4 regions of the Clostridioides sp. GD02367 genome follow, and region 3 is predicted to be linked to each of the others. Evidence: riboswitches for the same ligand, from Rfam matches in the RefSeq annotation. Region 3 holds a riboswitch; each other region holds the start of a gene.
What was found. Region 3 has a riboswitch for S-adenosylmethionine ahead of Q3223_RS05785 (O-acetylhomoserine aminocarboxypropyltransferase/cysteine synthase family protein). Riboswitches for the same ligand answer to the same signal wherever they lie in the genome.
Positions count from the first base shown of each region.

Region 1: another riboswitch for S-adenosylmethionine. It lies ahead of Q3223_RS15425 (methionine ABC transporter ATP-binding protein); the one in region 3 lies ahead of Q3223_RS05785 (O-acetylhomoserine aminocarboxypropyltransferase/cysteine synthase family protein).
Region 2: another riboswitch for S-adenosylmethionine. It lies ahead of Q3223_RS16210 (MetQ/NlpA family ABC transporter substrate-binding protein); the one in region 3 lies ahead of Q3223_RS05785 (O-acetylhomoserine aminocarboxypropyltransferase/cysteine synthase family protein).
Region 4: another riboswitch for S-adenosylmethionine. It lies ahead of metK (methionine adenosyltransferase); the one in region 3 lies ahead of Q3223_RS05785 (O-acetylhomoserine aminocarboxypropyltransferase/cysteine synthase family protein).

Region 1 covers NZ_JBJODK010000013.1:43,408-47,627, forward strand. The annotation lists gene Q3223_RS15415 (MetQ/NlpA family ABC transporter substrate-binding protein) at 1-204, opposite strand, end outside; gene Q3223_RS15420 (methionine ABC transporter permease) at 241-897, opposite strand; gene Q3223_RS15425 (methionine ABC transporter ATP-binding protein) at 890-1,855, opposite strand; SAM riboswitch class I at 1,972-2,078, opposite strand; gene Q3223_RS15430 (hypothetical protein) at 2,385-2,984, opposite strand; gene Q3223_RS15435 (DUF3793 family protein) at 3,230-3,826, shown strand; gene Q3223_RS15440 (NrtA/SsuA/CpmA family ABC transporter substrate-binding protein) at 3,912-4,220, opposite strand, start outside.
Region 2 covers NZ_JBJODK010000014.1:74,948-79,167, forward strand. The annotation lists lysine riboswitch at 1-106, opposite strand, end outside; gene Q3223_RS16205 (lipoate--protein ligase) at 365-1,351, shown strand; SAM riboswitch class I at 1,442-1,547, shown strand; gene Q3223_RS16210 (MetQ/NlpA family ABC transporter substrate-binding protein) at 1,659-2,456, shown strand; gene Q3223_RS16215 (TerD family protein) at 2,559-3,158, shown strand; gene Q3223_RS16220 (putative bifunctional diguanylate cyclase/phosphodiesterase) at 3,209-4,220, opposite strand, start outside.
Region 3 covers NZ_JBJODK010000003.1:323,511-327,730, forward strand. The annotation lists gene Q3223_RS05780 (homoserine O-succinyltransferase) at 155-1,045, opposite strand; gene Q3223_RS05785 (O-acetylhomoserine aminocarboxypropyltransferase/cysteine synthase family protein) at 1,075-2,340, opposite strand; SAM riboswitch class I at 2,450-2,552, opposite strand; gene Q3223_RS05790 (calcium-translocating P-type ATPase, PMCA-type) at 2,606-4,220, opposite strand, start outside.
Region 4 covers NZ_JBJODK010000007.1:183,620-187,839, forward strand. The annotation lists gene Q3223_RS11785 (hypothetical protein) at 1-692, opposite strand, end outside; gene metK (methionine adenosyltransferase) at 1,011-2,204, opposite strand; SAM riboswitch class I at 2,341-2,444, opposite strand; gene yyaC (spore protease YyaC) at 2,633-3,142, shown strand; gene fabZ (3-hydroxyacyl-ACP dehydratase FabZ) at 3,253-3,681, opposite strand; gene mreB (rod shape-determining protein MreB) at 3,697-4,220, opposite strand, start outside.

The DNA of each region.
Region 1 (4,220 bases), on a different contig from region 3:
TGGAAGTACATAGTCATCAAATATTTTTACTTCTAAATCATATCCTTTTTCTTTTAATAAAGGTTTTGCTACTTCCAGTATCTTTGCGTGTGGATTTGATGAAGCCCCTACTAGTATTTTCTTATCCTCTTTGTTTGAACAACCAACTGCTGATATTGCTATTGCTGACACCAATGCTACTGATAATAATTTTTTTAATTTCATTTTTTACTCCCCCTCTTTAAAGTTTTTATGATTAAATTATTTTAGTTTCTTGTAAGCTAGATTTCCTATACCTTGTATTATCTGAACTAATATTACAAGTGCTATTACTGTATACACCATTACTGCTGTATCGAATCTTTGATATCCATAAATAAGTGCTACATTACCTAATCCTCCAGCTCCTACTGCACCCGCCATAGCTGTATAACCAAGTATAGATATTATTGATAATGTAATTCCAGATACTATTGAAGGCATAGCTTCTTTTATCATAACTTTAAATACTATTTGTCTCTTTGTAGCCCCAAAAGATCTTGCAGCTTCTATCAATCCTTTGTCAACTTCATTTAACGAACTTTCTATAATTCTAGCGATAAATGGTGCTGCACCAATAGTTATTGGTACTATTGCAGCAGTTTCCCCTATACTTGTTCCAACGATTAATCTAGTTATTGGAATCATTGCAACTATAAGTATCATAAATGGGAAACTTCTAAATATATTTACTATAAATCCTAAAACACTATTTATTGTGCTATTTGGTTTTAATCCATCTGGTTTTGTAACTACTAATATGATTGCTAGTATAAATCCTAATATTGTTGCTACTATAGTTGGTACTATAACCATATACAAAGTTTGTAACAATGCATTTGGAAATAGTGTTGTTAAAAAGTCGATTAAACTATTCATTTATCATTTCCTCCCATCTTATGCCTTTACTAGTTAGATATTGTTTTACTTGTTCCCCACTTTTATCTGAAACATTTATGATAAGTGAACCTAAAATATCTTCTTTAAATTGTTCTAATTTGCCAAATATTATAGATACATCTATATTTAGTTCTCTTGCCATAGTCGTTATAATAGCGTCATTAGAAATATCTTTAGGGAATAGTATCTTTATATTTGTTCCTTTTGGTAAAATTATACTTTCTTCACCTATTAATTTTCTAAGTCCCTTAGTATTTCTTAAGAAAATCTCTTCTGTATCTCCTACCTCTAGTACTTCTCCATTTTCCATTATTGCTACTCTTCCACAAATCTGTTTTATAACTTCCATTTGATGAGTTACAACAATTATTGTTATTCCTAATTTTTTATTTATATCTTCAAGTAATGAAAGAATTGATTTTGTAGTATTTGGGTCTAATGCTGAAGTTGCTTCATCACAAAGAAGTACTTGTGGATTTAGTGCTAAAGCTCTGGCAATTGCAACTCTTTGTTTCTGACCACCACTTAAGTTCCTAGGTTTATCATTTTTCTTTTCAGATATACCAACCACTTCTAATAGCTCCAAAACTCTTTTCTGTATTTCTGATTTTGTATATCCAAAACATTCTAATGGTAATGCTACGTTATCAAATACAGTTCTTCTCTCAAGTAATGAAAAGTGTTGGAAAATCATGCCTAGTTCTTTTCTTAAATCTCTCATTTGCTTTTCATTTAGTGACTTTACTTCCTTATCAGAAACAAGCACATTACCTTCTTGATATTCTTCTAAGCCATTTATACATCTAAGTAGTGTTGATTTTCCTGCTCCACTATGACCTATTATTCCAAAAATTTCTCCAGATTCTATTTCAATACTTACATCTTTAAGTACTTGAATCTTTCCATAATACTTATTAACATTTTTTATGCTAATCATAAAATTTCCTCCCTATTATTATGCTAAGTTTTTATGTTTATCCTCGCTTATGTATTTTAATTTATATATAACAAAATAAAAGCCTGAGTATAAACTCAGGCTTAGAAAGCTATTTATACTCATCTATCAACTATATTAGTTGCAGGATTTAGCACCAATGTATATAAAATATACTGGTTGCCGGGTTTCAAAGGGCCAGTCCCTCCACCACTCTTGATAAGACGTTATTTAATTTAAAATTTAATTCGATTATCATTTGTTGCTATGTTATATATGATATATTCATTAATAATATTTGTCAATAAATTTATTTAAATTTTTTATTTTTTGTTTTTCTTAGTTAAAAATAAATAGATATCTTTTATTGACTTTCTAGTATCTAAATCTTTGTATTTTCAATAGTTATATGATATTATACAATTATTAATTTGTCATTAATATAAAAAATATGAAGCCCAAAAAAGATAATACTTTTAGGGCTTCTATATATTGTAAAACTTTTTTATTTTCTAACTAGATATTTACTCTATTATTTTTTATTATTTCCTGTTATTCCTAGTCTATCATTCATATCTTTTATCATTTTTCTAAAACCACTACCTATATCATTTCCAACATCTTCTGTTCCATGAACTATCTTCATAAAGTCATTTTGACCTTTTTTCATATCTTCATCAGATACATTATCTAATTTTTTTATTCTCTCATCTATATCTTTTATTAATCTTTCACCTTCAGTTATTAATTCATCATTCATTTTCTTTAATTCTGTATCTTCTGTTTTACCATCTTTTTTAAGAGATGTTACAAATGATTGTATTTTATCTCTACTATCTTTATATGCAGCCTTCACATCAGCTAAATATTTTTCATTTCCTGGATATTCTTTATCCTTAAACTGATTATTTATACTCTCTGGAGTATCATAAATAGAATATCTATTTAAACCTGCTATATAATCATTATAGCTTGTTGAATAATAATTCATATAACCTTCATTATTATTTACTGATTCATTGGGATTTTTCCCTGCATTCTCACTTGGTTCTTCTGTTTTTTTAGTACATGCAGTCATTCCTATAGCTAATACTAACGCTAGTCCTACAAATAAGGTTCTTTTTAATTTCATTTTTATTACCCTCCTAGATGTTTTGTATTACAAAAAATTTAAATATATTTCTTTCTTAACTTAGTATTTCTATATTTTTATTTTTTATTTACTAAAATTAAACAAGATATAATTTATTTTTTGGGAAATTATAATAAATAAGTAACTAAATAAAAAAAATATATTTTTATTATTGATATTGATTATCATTCATAGTATAATCTAATTAATTGATATTAATTTTCATTTGAAGGAGGTTATCTTTTATGTCTTGTTGTAATTCACAATTTTGTTGTAAAAATAAAATTGAATCATCTTATATAAAATGGCTTTTAGAAGTTTTAGGTCCTGTCTTTTTAGGTTCTAAACCTGCTGAAATAATAAATATCTCATTTACTGATGTAAATAGAGAGGAAAAAATTAGTGATATTTACAAATATCTATATAAATGTAAAAAGATAGATTTTATAGTTATTGATAAAAAGAAAAAGGGATTAAAAATCTTATTTGTAAACAAAAAAGCTTTATCAGAAAGGCTAAAATGTAAAAAAACAGTAAATTTTTTAAAATTTCTGGGATACAAACAAAATACAAATGTTAATGCTTATTTAGAACATTTAGTAGATAAGCTTAAAGGTGATACTTTTCCTGATGAAATAGGAATTTTTTTAGGATATCCTCTCAAAGATGTGATTGGATTTATGGGATATAGTAATTATGAAGTTTCTATGATTAAATATTGGAAGGTTTACGGAGATACAAAACAATCAGAAGACACATATTCTAAGTTTTTACTTCATCGTAAAAAAATGAGAAAGTTACTAGACTACATAAGTGTAGATAAAATAGTAAGTTGCTTTTAGTTGTATTTTTATATAGTAATAAAAAATACACCCTTTTACTATACTGTTTCCATAATAAAAAGGGTGTATTTTCTAATTTAACATTCTAGTTTTGATTGTACAACATGTCTTTAATATCTATTTTCTTCTCTTGCATTCCATTAGACATTAAGAATTCTTGTGTGTCTTCTAACTCTTTTATATCTTTATCTGTTATTTTAGAACTAAAATCATACCAAGAATACATTTCTTTAGTTTCATCTAAAGATAGCCCCACTTCTTTAGATACAACATCCATTACTTTATCCTTGTTTTCATCCATATATTTTAAAGTCTCTTCATGAACTTTCATAAATCTTTTTACTAACTCAGGATATTTTTCAGCAAAATCATCACTTACTGCAGTAACTATTAT
Region 2 (4,220 bases), on a different contig from region 3:
TCTTAAAGCATCGATTATAAAACTTCGGCAATATCTCCTTTCCTAATAAATCTTTGTGCTTAACTCATTATTAGTACTGATAGATTATTGCGCCTCTACCCTTCTATTCACTTTTTTAAGTATATTTTGAGTATATATTATTTATTTAAACTTTGCAAGTTAGTTTTTAAAATTCCTTTTTATTTTTTACATAAAATCCCAAACTTTTCTAATTATGTTTAATATACACTTCTATTAATATAAGATTGTCTTCTTTTTTAAATCTTCTAATTTAAAGGACTTTTTACATTATTGTCGAATTATAAAATTAATTGTACTAAGAATAACAAAAAAATTTTATCAATTATATGGAGGAATTACTTTAATGTTACTAATTTACAATGAAAAGACAAACCCTTACTTCAATTTAGCGATGGAAGAATATCTTCTAAAAAATTTTGACGAAGACTTATTTATTTTATGGAGGAATGAACCTTCTATAATTGTTGGAAAAAATCAAAATACACTTTCAGAAATAAATTTAGAATATATAAAAGAAAATTCTATACCTGTTGTTAGGAGACAATCTGGTGGTGGAGCTGTATTTCATGATTTAGGAAATATAAATTTTACATTCATAGCCTGCAATAATAATAGCTTTAGTGATTTCAGAAGATTCACTCAACCAATAATAGACTTACTTAAAACATTAGATGTAAACGCTGAATTTTCTGGAAGAAATGACCTTCTTATAGATGGTAAGAAGTTTTCTGGAAATGCTCAATACAACTACAAAAATAAGGTGATGCATCATGGTACACTGTTATTTTCATCTGAGATAAATGACCTTTCAAAAGCTCTAAAGGTAAAACCTATAAAATTTGAAGGAAAGGGCATAAAGTCTGTAAAATCTCGTGTAACTAATATAAGTGAACATCTACAATCTAAAATGGATATACTAGAATTTAAGGACGCAATAATGAATTATCTCTCTAAAACTAACACTGATAATACTAATTATTATTTAAGTGATTATGACATAGAACAAATAGAAAAACTTACTAAGTCAAAATATGAAACTTGGGATTGGAACTTTGGTAATTCACCAAAATATACCCTTTCAAATGAGTTAAAATATTCTGGTGGAAACGTTGAGTTTAATCTAAATGTTGATAAGGGAATAATAACTACTATAAAATTTTTTGGAGACTTTTTTGGAAAACGTGATGTTTCATTTGTGGAAGATAAACTTGCTGGAACGAAACATGAAGAGAATGCTTTAAGGAATGTTTTAGATTCCATTGAAATAAATGATTATTTCTTAGGAGCTGACACTGATATTCTAATTTCTGGAATCTTAGGTGTTAAATAGAAATATTAAAAATTTTAAAATATTTATAAAATTATGTTTACATATGTAAAAAATCATGATAATATTTATAACATAATTAAAAATTGATACTTCTTATCCAGAGTGGTGAAGGGACTGGCCCTATGAAACCCAGCAACCAGTATATTTTTATATACATTGGTGCTAAATCCTGCAGTATTATACTGAAAGATGAGTCTAAATTAGCTTTTAAAGCCTGAGTTTAAACTCAGGCTTATTTTATTTTGCAGTGTGATAAAAGAGGGTATTTTATTTTTAACTAATCAATCATATTCAGGAGGGAATTTATATGAAATTCAAAAAATTATTAAGTTTATTATTATGTCTAGTTTTTACTTTATCTATAGTTGGATGTTCTAAAGGTAACGATGATAAAAAAATTGTTGTTGGCGCTACTTTAGTACCAGGTGGAGAATTATTAGAAGAATTAAAACCACTTATCGAAGAAAAAGGTTATACTTTGGAGGTTAAAAATTTTGATGACTACATACTTCCAAACGAAGCTTTAAATAACGGAGAAATTGATGCAAATCTATTCCAACATGAACCTTATCTAAAAGAAGCTGTTAAAGCTAAAGGATATAAAATAATGGCTGGAAAAAAACTATATGTATGCCCAGCAATCCTTTACTCTTACAAGATAAAATCTATTGATGAATTTAAAAAAGGAGATACAATCGCAATAAGTAACAACCCATCTTCTTGTTCTAAAGACCTTAGATACCTTGAAAGTATCGGACTTTTAACTTTACCTAAAGGTGATGGATTAGTTAGTCCTAAAGATATAATAGAAAATCCAAAAGGCATACAATTTAAAGAATTGGATATCGCTCAAATTCCATCTTCTCTTCCAGATGTAACTGCTGCATTTATAGATACTACATACGCAGTACCTGCTGGCCTTGATGCTAAGAAAAATGGACTTTATACAGCACCTATAAATGATGAGTATGCAAATCTTTTGGCATTTAGAACTGAAGATAAAGATAGTGAAAAAATTAAAGTTCTACAAGATGTTCTTACATCAGATAAAGCAAGAAGTATAATTGAAGAGAAATATAAAGGCATTGTAATTCCTGTTTTCTAGTATATTTAGTATAATTTTAATATTATTATTCTAATCTTGTTGAATATTGACTTGTTAAGTGCTACCATTTAAGTAAATCTATGTTTATGGAGGAAAATTACTATGGCTATAGAATTAAAAAAGGGGCAAAAAATAAACCTTACAAAAAAAGAAAATAGTGATTTAGGTGAAATCTTAGTTAATTTAAATTGGAATCAAAAAATACAAAAAAAAGGTTTTTTTGGCTCTCTAAAAAGCAGTAATATAGATTTAGATTTAGGTTGCTTGTTTGAAATGAAAAATGGTGTAAAAGGTGCTGTACAGGCATTAGGTAATTCTTTTGGTAGTTTAGGACATCCGCCTTTTGCTCAATTAGATGGAGATGACCGAACAGGTAGCAATACACAAGGAGAAAACATAAGAATAAATGGTAATAAAATAAAAGAAATAAAAAGAATACTTATTTATGCTTTTATCTATGAAGGTGTAGCTAATTGGTCTGAGGCTGATGGAATTGTAACAATTAAACAGAAACAGGATTCAGATTTAGTTGTTAAACTTGATGAACATAAAAATGGCTATAATATGTGTTCAATAGCCTTGATAGAAAATGTAAATGATGAGACATTCAGTGTTGAAAAAGTAATTAAATACTTTAAAGGTCATAGAGAAATGGACAATGAGTTCCATTGGGGCTTAAAATGGGTTGCAGGAAGAAAATAAGTGTATTTATAAGGGACTATAAGTAAGTTTACTTACAGTCCCTTTTTTCATTAAGTATTTACTTGATAACTATTATAAACACATTCTTTATCCAGTAGTTCCTCAAATTCTAACATGGGCATTGGTTTATAAAATACATATCCTTGAACTAAATCACATCCAATCTCCTTTAGAAACTCAACTTGCTCCTTATATTCAATACCTTCAGCAACAGTTGTAATATTCAATTCTTTTAGCATATGTATAATATTTTTTATTACTGTTCTTTCTTTTTCTTTGTCTAAACTAGCATTAAAAAACATAGAATCAAGCTTCAAAGCATCAAATGGTAAATCTTTTAAGACACCTAAAGATGAGTAACCTTTTCCAAAGTCATCTAGAGAACAAGTAAATCCATTTTCATGTAAATCATGTATAATTTCCAAAAAGTGTTCTTGATTCTCAAAAGCAACACTCTCAGTAAATTCAATTTCTATAGTATTTCGTGGTATATTATATTTCTTTTGTATATTTGAGTAAGTTTCCACAAATTTAGTATTATAGAACTGTATTCTAGAAACATTAACTGATATCTGAACAAATGGTTTATTTTCATCTAATCTCTTTCTAATCCATATACAGACTTCTTCAAAAACATACTTATCTACTAAACCAATAAAAAAATCCTTTTCTAATATTGGAATAAATACTGCAGGAGATATAATCCCTTTATCTGGAGTCATCCAACGTACTAAAGCTTCTGCACAATCTATTTTTTGATTATGTAAATTAACTTTAGGTTGAAAATAAACTATAAATTCTTTATTTTCAATAGCTTCATGTATTCTACTTTTGATTGTATTTTCTTCAATCATTTTTTTACGGATATTTTCATTATAAAAAGCATAATTAGTCCCTGGTTTATTTTTAACAGTTTTTTGTGCAAAGTTTGCCCGATTTATTAAATCATCTATGTTTAGTTTTTCAATCACATCTTCAATACAACAAATTCCACTGACAATAGTGATACTATATTTGTTTTTAATTTCATTTGTAATATTAATTAGTTTATCATCTACAACT
Region 3 (4,220 bases):
ATAGACCGTCAGTCGGTTTAGTTTTATTATATAAAACTACTATTATAATGTCAAATTTTTTAAAAAATAATAAGGTATAAAGAATCATTAAGACTATCTCTATACCTATCATTTTCTATATCTTATCTAATTATTTTTATATAGCATCTCAAATTTATTGTAGTAGATAGTTTTTTATCCAATTTCTAAACAATAACTCAGAATGTTTTTTCCATTTGACAGTTGGCTCTTGTGAAGGGTCATCATTTGTATAATAGTTTTGAGGTATTGATATCTCATCTCCCTTGTCTATATCCCTCTTATATTCCTTATCAAGAGTGTACTTATCATATTCACCATGCCCCATTACAAATACATCTCTTGAGTTTGTAATTATATAAGGACCAGCTTCTTTAGAATGGCTTACAATACTCAATTCTTTATTATTTCTTAGAGCTTCAGTATTTATAGTAGTGTGTCTTGAATGTGGAGCAAAAAATTCTTTTTCAAATCCATCTACTATTTTACTATTTTTATCTACTTTATGCTTAAATACCCCAAAACATTTTTGACTTAATGGAAGTTTTTTTACATTGTAGTATTTGTAAAGACTTGCTTGAGCTGCCCAACATATATATAATGTAGATTTAGTTTTTCTTTTAGAATAATCCATAATTTCTTCTAGTTCATCCCAATAATCAACTTCTTCAAACTCCATTTGTTCAACTGGAGCTCCTGTTATTATAAAACCATCAAAGTGTTCTTCTTTGGCTTCATCAAATGTTTTATAAAAATCCTTAACATACTCATTGCATACTCTCTTACTTTCTCTTGTTGAGATTTTAATAAATTCCACAGATACATTAAATCCTGTTTTATCTATTCTTCTAAGTAAATCTAATTCTGTATCCATCTTTATAGGCATTAGATTCAATATAGCTATCTTTGTATCTATATTCTCTTCATATTTTAATTCTTTATTAAAATCTTCTTTGTAAACTACATCTATTCCTTCATCCAATAATTTATTAATAACAGGTAATCCTTTTGGTAGTATTAAAGCCATATCTTTTCACTTCTCTTTCTCTTAGACTATTAGAAATTTAAAGCTTGATTTAAATCAGCTATTAAATCCTCTACATTTTCTATTCCAACGGACAATCTTATTAGTGAAGGTAATACTCCAGATGCAATTAATTGTTCTTCTGTTAACTGTCTATGAGTAGTTGAAGCTGGATGTATAACACATGTTCTTACATCTGAAACATGTGTAACTAAAGATGCTATCTGTAATTTTTCCACAAATTTTTTGGCATTTTCTAATCCACCTCTTACTCCAAACGATAAAACTCCACTACATCCTTTTGATAGATACTTTTTGGCATTCTCATAATACTTATTATCTTCAAGTCCTGGATAGTTAATCCAATCTACATTTTCGTGTTTTTCTAAAAACTTAGCTATTTTAAGGGCATTTTCACTATGTCTCTCCATTCTAAGGTGAAGTGTTTCAACATTTAAATTAGTAAGATATGCATTAAATGGGCTTAAACAATTTCCATAATCTCTAAGTAGTTGAACTCGTGCCTTAGTTGCATATGCAGCATTTCCAAATTTTTGAGTATAGCTTATTCCATGATATGTTGGGTCTGGTTCAACTAACTCTGGAAACTTTCCATTATCCCAATTGAAGTTTCCACCATCTACTATAATCCCCCCAACACTTGAAGCATGCCCATCTAAATACTTTGTAGTAGAATGAGTAACTATGTTTGCACCATATTTTAGAGGATTGCAAAGCACTGGAGATGCTAGTGAATTATCAACTATAAATGGAACATTAACTCTCTTAGCCACATTTGCTATTTTTTCAAAATCTATAACTTCAAGAGTTGGATTGGCAAGTGTTTCTGCAAACACAACTTTAGTATTTTCATTTGCAAGTTTTACTATTTCATCTTCACTTGAATCTAAATCAAATGATATTAAATCTATTCCAAATTTTTTAAGACTAGGTCCCAATAAATTGAATGTCCCTCCATATACTTTTGAAGAACAAAGTATACTATCTCCTGATTTACATACATTTAAAACAGCTAACATATTTGCGGATTGACCTGATGATACAGCTACAGAAGATACTCCCCCTTCTAACAAACTTATTTTTTCTTCAAAGGCTTGAACAGTTGGATTACTTATTCTTGAATACATATGTCCATCAACTTTCAAATCAAATAGGTCAGCAAGTTGGTCTATACTACTATATTTAAAAGTTGTACTTTGGTATAAAGGTAAGACTCTTGGTTCTCCATTTCCTGGTTTATAATTTCCTTGTACACATATTGTTTCTTTGTTATACATTTTTGTATCCCCCTTAGATTTTAGTAAAAAAAATTAAACTATTTACCAGATGAGATTTAAAATAAATAAAGCCTGAGTATATAACTCAGGCTCTGTATAAGCTTAATTATACTCATCTCTCAGCTTTCGCCGCAGGATTTAGCACCAATGTATATAAATATACTGGTTGCCGGGTTTCATAGGGCCAGTCCCTCCACCTCTCTGGATAAGATTTATTTAATTTTTCTATGTTTTATATCTTATATATTTTTCCTAATTTTGTCAACTATTTTTTTAAAATTTTTCTTTTAATAACTTTTCCAACTTCTACTTGAACTACAGACATTGTGGCTAGAATGATTGTTATGAGCCATTCTGAACCATTTAAAATAGTTAAACTGAATGCATTTCTAAAGACAGGTACAAATAGTATTACTGCTATTAATAATGCAGAAGTTAAAAATGAAATTAAAAGAAATGGATTCTTACCATTATTTTTATTAAACATGGAATCTGTATTTGAACGCTGACTAAATGCTCTTAACATTTGTGAAAATGCTAATACACAAAATGCCATTGTTTGACCTACAGCATGATTTTCTATATTAAGACCAATTTTATATGCTAAAATAGTCATTATTGCCACAAATATACCTTGAGTAACTACTCTTTGTATAAGATTTTTTTCAAATAAGGTTGTTGATTTTACTGGCTGATGCTTCATTATATTTCTACTTGGTGGGTCAACTCCAAGCGCAAGGGCTGGAAGTGTAGCAGTTGCAAGGTTTACCCACAAAATATGAACTGCAAGAAGTGGAGTATCCCAATTTAATAATATTGCAACAAACAATGTAAGTATCTCTGCTATATTACCAACAAGTAAGAATTGTATAACTTTCTGTATATTTCTATATACACGTCTACCTTCTTTTATTGCATAAGCAATTGTTGTAAAGCTATCATCCATTAAAATCATATCAGAAGAATCTTTTGCAACGTCTGTACCACTTATACCCATAGCTATACCAATATCAGCAGATTTTAAGGCAGGAGAATCGTTTACTCCATCTCCAGTCATTGCTGGCACTTCTCCAATTCTTTTTAGAGATTGTATAATTCTAAGTTTATCAAACGGGGACACACGTGCAAATACTGTAGCATTTTTAACAGCCTCATCTAGCTCATCATCACTTAAATTATCAAGTTCATCACCAGATATAACAGTATTTCCTTCATTCCATATTCCTAATTCATGAGCTATTGTTGTGGCAGTAACTTTATGGTCACCAGTTATCATTATAGTTCTTATACCTGCTTCTTTACAAGTATTTACTGCATCAATTACCTCAGTTCTTGGAGGGTCAATCATACCAACCATACCTATAAATGTCAAATCATATTCTATATTTTCATTATCTTCTTTTGGTATAGATGAAATCTCACGCTTCGCAAAACCAAGTACACGCAATGCATCTTTAGACATAGTAAGACATAATTCGTGTATATTTTTTTTATCCAATTCGGTAATATTTCTTTCGCCTTTTGATGTTAATATTTTAGTACATAAGTCAAGAATTTCATCTACTGCACCTTTAGTATAAGCAGTAATCTTTCCATCTATATTATGAACAGTTGTCATACATTTTCTATCAGAATCAAAAGGCTGTTCAAATACACGTGGATATTCTTCTTCAAGAGCTTCTTGATCTATTCCAAATTTGTTAGCCATAAAAATTAATGCACCCTCTGTTGGGTCACCTAATATTTCATCTGTTTTATCTGGATTAATACATGCATCATTACAAAGTGCACCAGCATAAACAATCTCTTTATATACTAGTGGATGTTTTTCAGATGCAGTATCTATTGATGTAACTTTCCCAGATTCAAAATCTCCATTT
Region 4 (4,220 bases), on a different contig from region 3:
CCTCCTACTATACCACCCCATACAGCATCTTTTTTGTTTACTGCAGAAGAGCCCATTCCTGTTAAGAATGTGATTACTATAATTACATTATAACAAGTATAAAGCACACCTGAGAAATACCCACTTGATGTAGCAGTTTTAATGTTTAAACTATCAACCATAGCCCCAGCATTTGGTAAAGCATCAATATTACTACATAGACTAATAGCTCCTACTAAAAGTGTAAATATTATTATTATAGGACCTATATTACCTAGTATCTTAGAAAGTCTTGTTAGACCTAAAGAAACAGTTATTAGGGAAACGATTGCCATACCAATCCTACCTACATATGGATTTAATCCATAGTACTCTGATAATGTAGCTCCTGCCCCTGCAATCATTATTACTAGTGTTCCAAATAAGAACAATGGTCCAAACCATTCAAAGAATGTACCAAGATATTTTCCACAATATACTTGATAAATCTTTATTGGCTCCTTAAGTTTTAGCTCTCTTCCTTTATCTATAACTTCTGCTCCAAACCATGAAAATAATACCATAGATATTATTCCACCTATAATACCAGCATATCCATAAAACGTAAAAAATTGCAATATCTCTTGACCAGTTGCAAATCCAGAACCTATTACAGTAGCTACATAAGCTCCAGCAAAACTTATAACAGTTTTAATATTTACTTTTCCTGACATACACTACTCCCCCCTAATTAAAATAATTTTTAAAGTGTAAGTTTATTAAGATTATATTAGATGTATTGTTGTGATATTTCAATATATTTTCAATTATTTAACAGTAGTTAACACAATCTTAACCATTCTTTAACATATTTTCCATGATATGTACTGATTTAGTATAATATTAAAAAATATAATACACTAATCTAATTAAATACTGTTTATCTATTATATGATGGGAAATTAACATTTATTAAAAATATTTAATCTACAATAAAAAAACTGTTAGAATATAATCATAAAATTACATTCTAACAGTTTATTAATTAAAAATTATTCACCTAAGGCATCTTTTCTTAATTGCTCAACTTTGTCAATTTTTTCCCAAGGTAAATCTATATCAGTTCTACCAAAATGACCATAAGCAGCAACTTTTTTGTAAAGAGGCTTTCTTAAATCTAAGTCTCTTATTATAGCTCCTGGTCTTAAATCAAAGTGTTTTTCTACTAATTCAACAAGTTTTTCCTCTGAAACTTTACCTGTCCCAAAAGTATCTATGAATATAGACAACGGTCTAGCTATACCTATAGCGTATGCAAGTTCTATCTCGCATTTATCTGCAAGACCAGCTGCAACAATATTTTTAGCAACATATCTAGCTGCATAAGCAGCAGATCTATCAACTTTTGTAGGGTCTTTTCCTGAGAAAGCTCCTCCACCATGTCTAGAATATCCACCATAAGTATCTATTATTATTTTTCTTCCTGTAAGACCTGTATCTCCTTGAGGTCCTCCTATAACAAATCTTCCTGTTGGATTTATATAAATTTTAGTTTCTTCATCAAGTAATTCTGCTGGTATAACTGCTTTAATAACATGATTAATTATATCTTCTCTTATTTTATCATTTGATACTGTTTCACAATGTTGAGCTGATATAAGAACTGTATGTACTCTTACAGCTTTATTTCCTTCATATTCAACAGTAACTTGAGTTTTTCCATCTGGTCTTAAATAATCAACTATACCTGTCTTTCTAACTTCTGTAAGTCTTCTTGATAATTTATGAGCTAAAGATATTGGAAGTGGCATTAATTCTGGAGTCTCATTACATGCAAATCCAAACATTATTCCTTGGTCTCCAGCTCCGACTTTTTCTATTTCTTCTTCTATTTCTTCTCCAGTCTTACTTTCTAGACCTTCATCAACTCCCATAGCTATGTCTCCAGATTGCTCATCTATAGAAGTTATAACTGCACAAGTATCACAGTCGAATCCATATTTCGCTCTTGTATATCCAATTTCTTTTACTGTTTCTCTTACTAGTTTAGGAATATCTACATAAGCAGATGTACTTATTTCTCCTGCTACTAAAACTAATCCAGTCGTAACTGTAGTTTCACAAGCTACTCTAGATTGTGGGTCTTTTTCTAATAATGCATCTAATATTGAATCTGATATTTGGTCACATATCTTATCAGGATGTCCTTCTGTAACTGATTCTGACGTAAATAAATGTCTTGCCATTTTTATTCCCCCTTATACATTCTCAATTTTTATTATAGGTTTTACCTTATTTTTAATTTTAGAAATTTTACTCAAAATAAAAAACCTCTCCTTTATAAGAAGAGGTTAATAATCGTAATCGCATACTAATTAACTGACCTCATCTTTCAAGACTTTTGTCTTGTAGGAATTAGCACCTTTTCCCATTTGGGTGGTTGCTGGGCTTCACAGGGCCTATCCCTCAGCCGCTCTTGATAAGGTAATCAAGATTTAAGTTTTGTTTTACTTTACTAGCTTACTATTTTTTTAAAATTTTGTCAAGATTTTTAGTCATATTTTTCCCATTCCTTTTTTTGTAAGACAAATAAAATATTATCTCTATCTGAAATTTAAAGTTAGGTCTTTTTATTGTTTTTTATTCATATATTTTTTTGAAGGGGGTGTTCCTATTGTATTTAGCTAAAGTAAATTACAGCGATGATGATGTTATACAGATGCTAAGTTCAGTTCTAAAAACTATAATTAATGAAAATACGATTGTTGTTTGCATAGGAACAGACAGGGCTATAGGTGATACTTTAGGCCCTTTAGTTGGAACAATACTTAAGAACAGTAAATTTAAATACCCCGTTTACGGTACACTAGATAACCCTATTCACGCCTTAAATATATATGAGTCTTTAGATACTATAAAAAATACACATATACAAGGTAACTTCTTGGCTATAGATGCTTGCTTGGGGTCGCAGAGTAACATAGGTAATATACAAATTAGAGAAGGACCTATCCTGCCCGGAAAAGGTGTTGGCAAAAAACTACCTCAAATAGGAAATTATTCTATAGTAGGAATTGTAGATAAAATTGATGAAAATAATAGACTTTCATTTAATAATATACGTCTTAGCTTTATATTGGACTTAGCTGAAACAATAGCCTTAGCTTTATTAGTATCCACCTAAGTCCAATGTGAAGTAACTGATAAAATTTTTTATATAAAAAGGTAGATATTTTAGAGTATCTAATTGAATACTCCAAATTATCTACCTTTTTACTTTTATATTGTGAATTTTTACTTTTCCACCAAAGCGAACATTAATTCACCTTTACAGACAAGCTCATCACCAACATATGCCTTAGCATCTGCCTTAGCTATATTTCTTCTAAGAGTTGTCATTTCAACTTCCATAGTTAATGTGTCTCCTGGTCTTACTTCTCTCTTAATTCTAACCTTATCTATACCTGCAAATACACCTAATTTTCCTTTATTTTCATCTACAGACATCATTGCAACTCCACACACTTGTGCCAAAGCCTCTACTATCAATACTCCTGGCATCAATGGATATTCTGGAAAGTGACCTTGAAAAAATGGCTCATTCACTGTTACATTTTTTATACCAACAGCTCTTTTCCCAACTTCTAACTCTGTAATCTTGTCCACTAATAAAAATGGATATCTATGTGGTATTAATTTTTTTATTTCATCTATATTTAGCATTCTTAACTCTCCTAATTATTTTCTTCTAAAAGACCCACCTGTTTCAAGTAAGTCTATTGAACCCAAAGCTATTCCTGTCCCTTTTGCAACACAAGACAATGGCTCCTCTGCTATTGTAACAGTTATCCCTGTTCTTTGTTCTATTATTTTATCCAATCCGTATAATAATGAACCTCCACCAGTCATTATTATACCAACATCTCCTATATCTGCTGCTAATTCAGGGGGTGTTTTTTCTAAAACAGCATGAGTGGCAACTACTATTTGCTCAACACATTCTCTAAGTGCTTCTAGCATTTCTGTTGAATTTATAGTTATAGAACTAGGAAGCCCTGTAATTAAGTTTCTTCCTGTTATCTTCATATATTTTTCTTCTTCTCTCTTAAATGCAGAACCGATTTCAAACTTAATTTTCTCTGCTGTTCTTTCACCTATAAGAAGATTGTGTTGTTTTTTCATATACTTAACTATAGAATCATCAAATCTATCTCCACCAACTTTTATAGATTCACTTACAACAGCTCCTCCTAGAGATATTA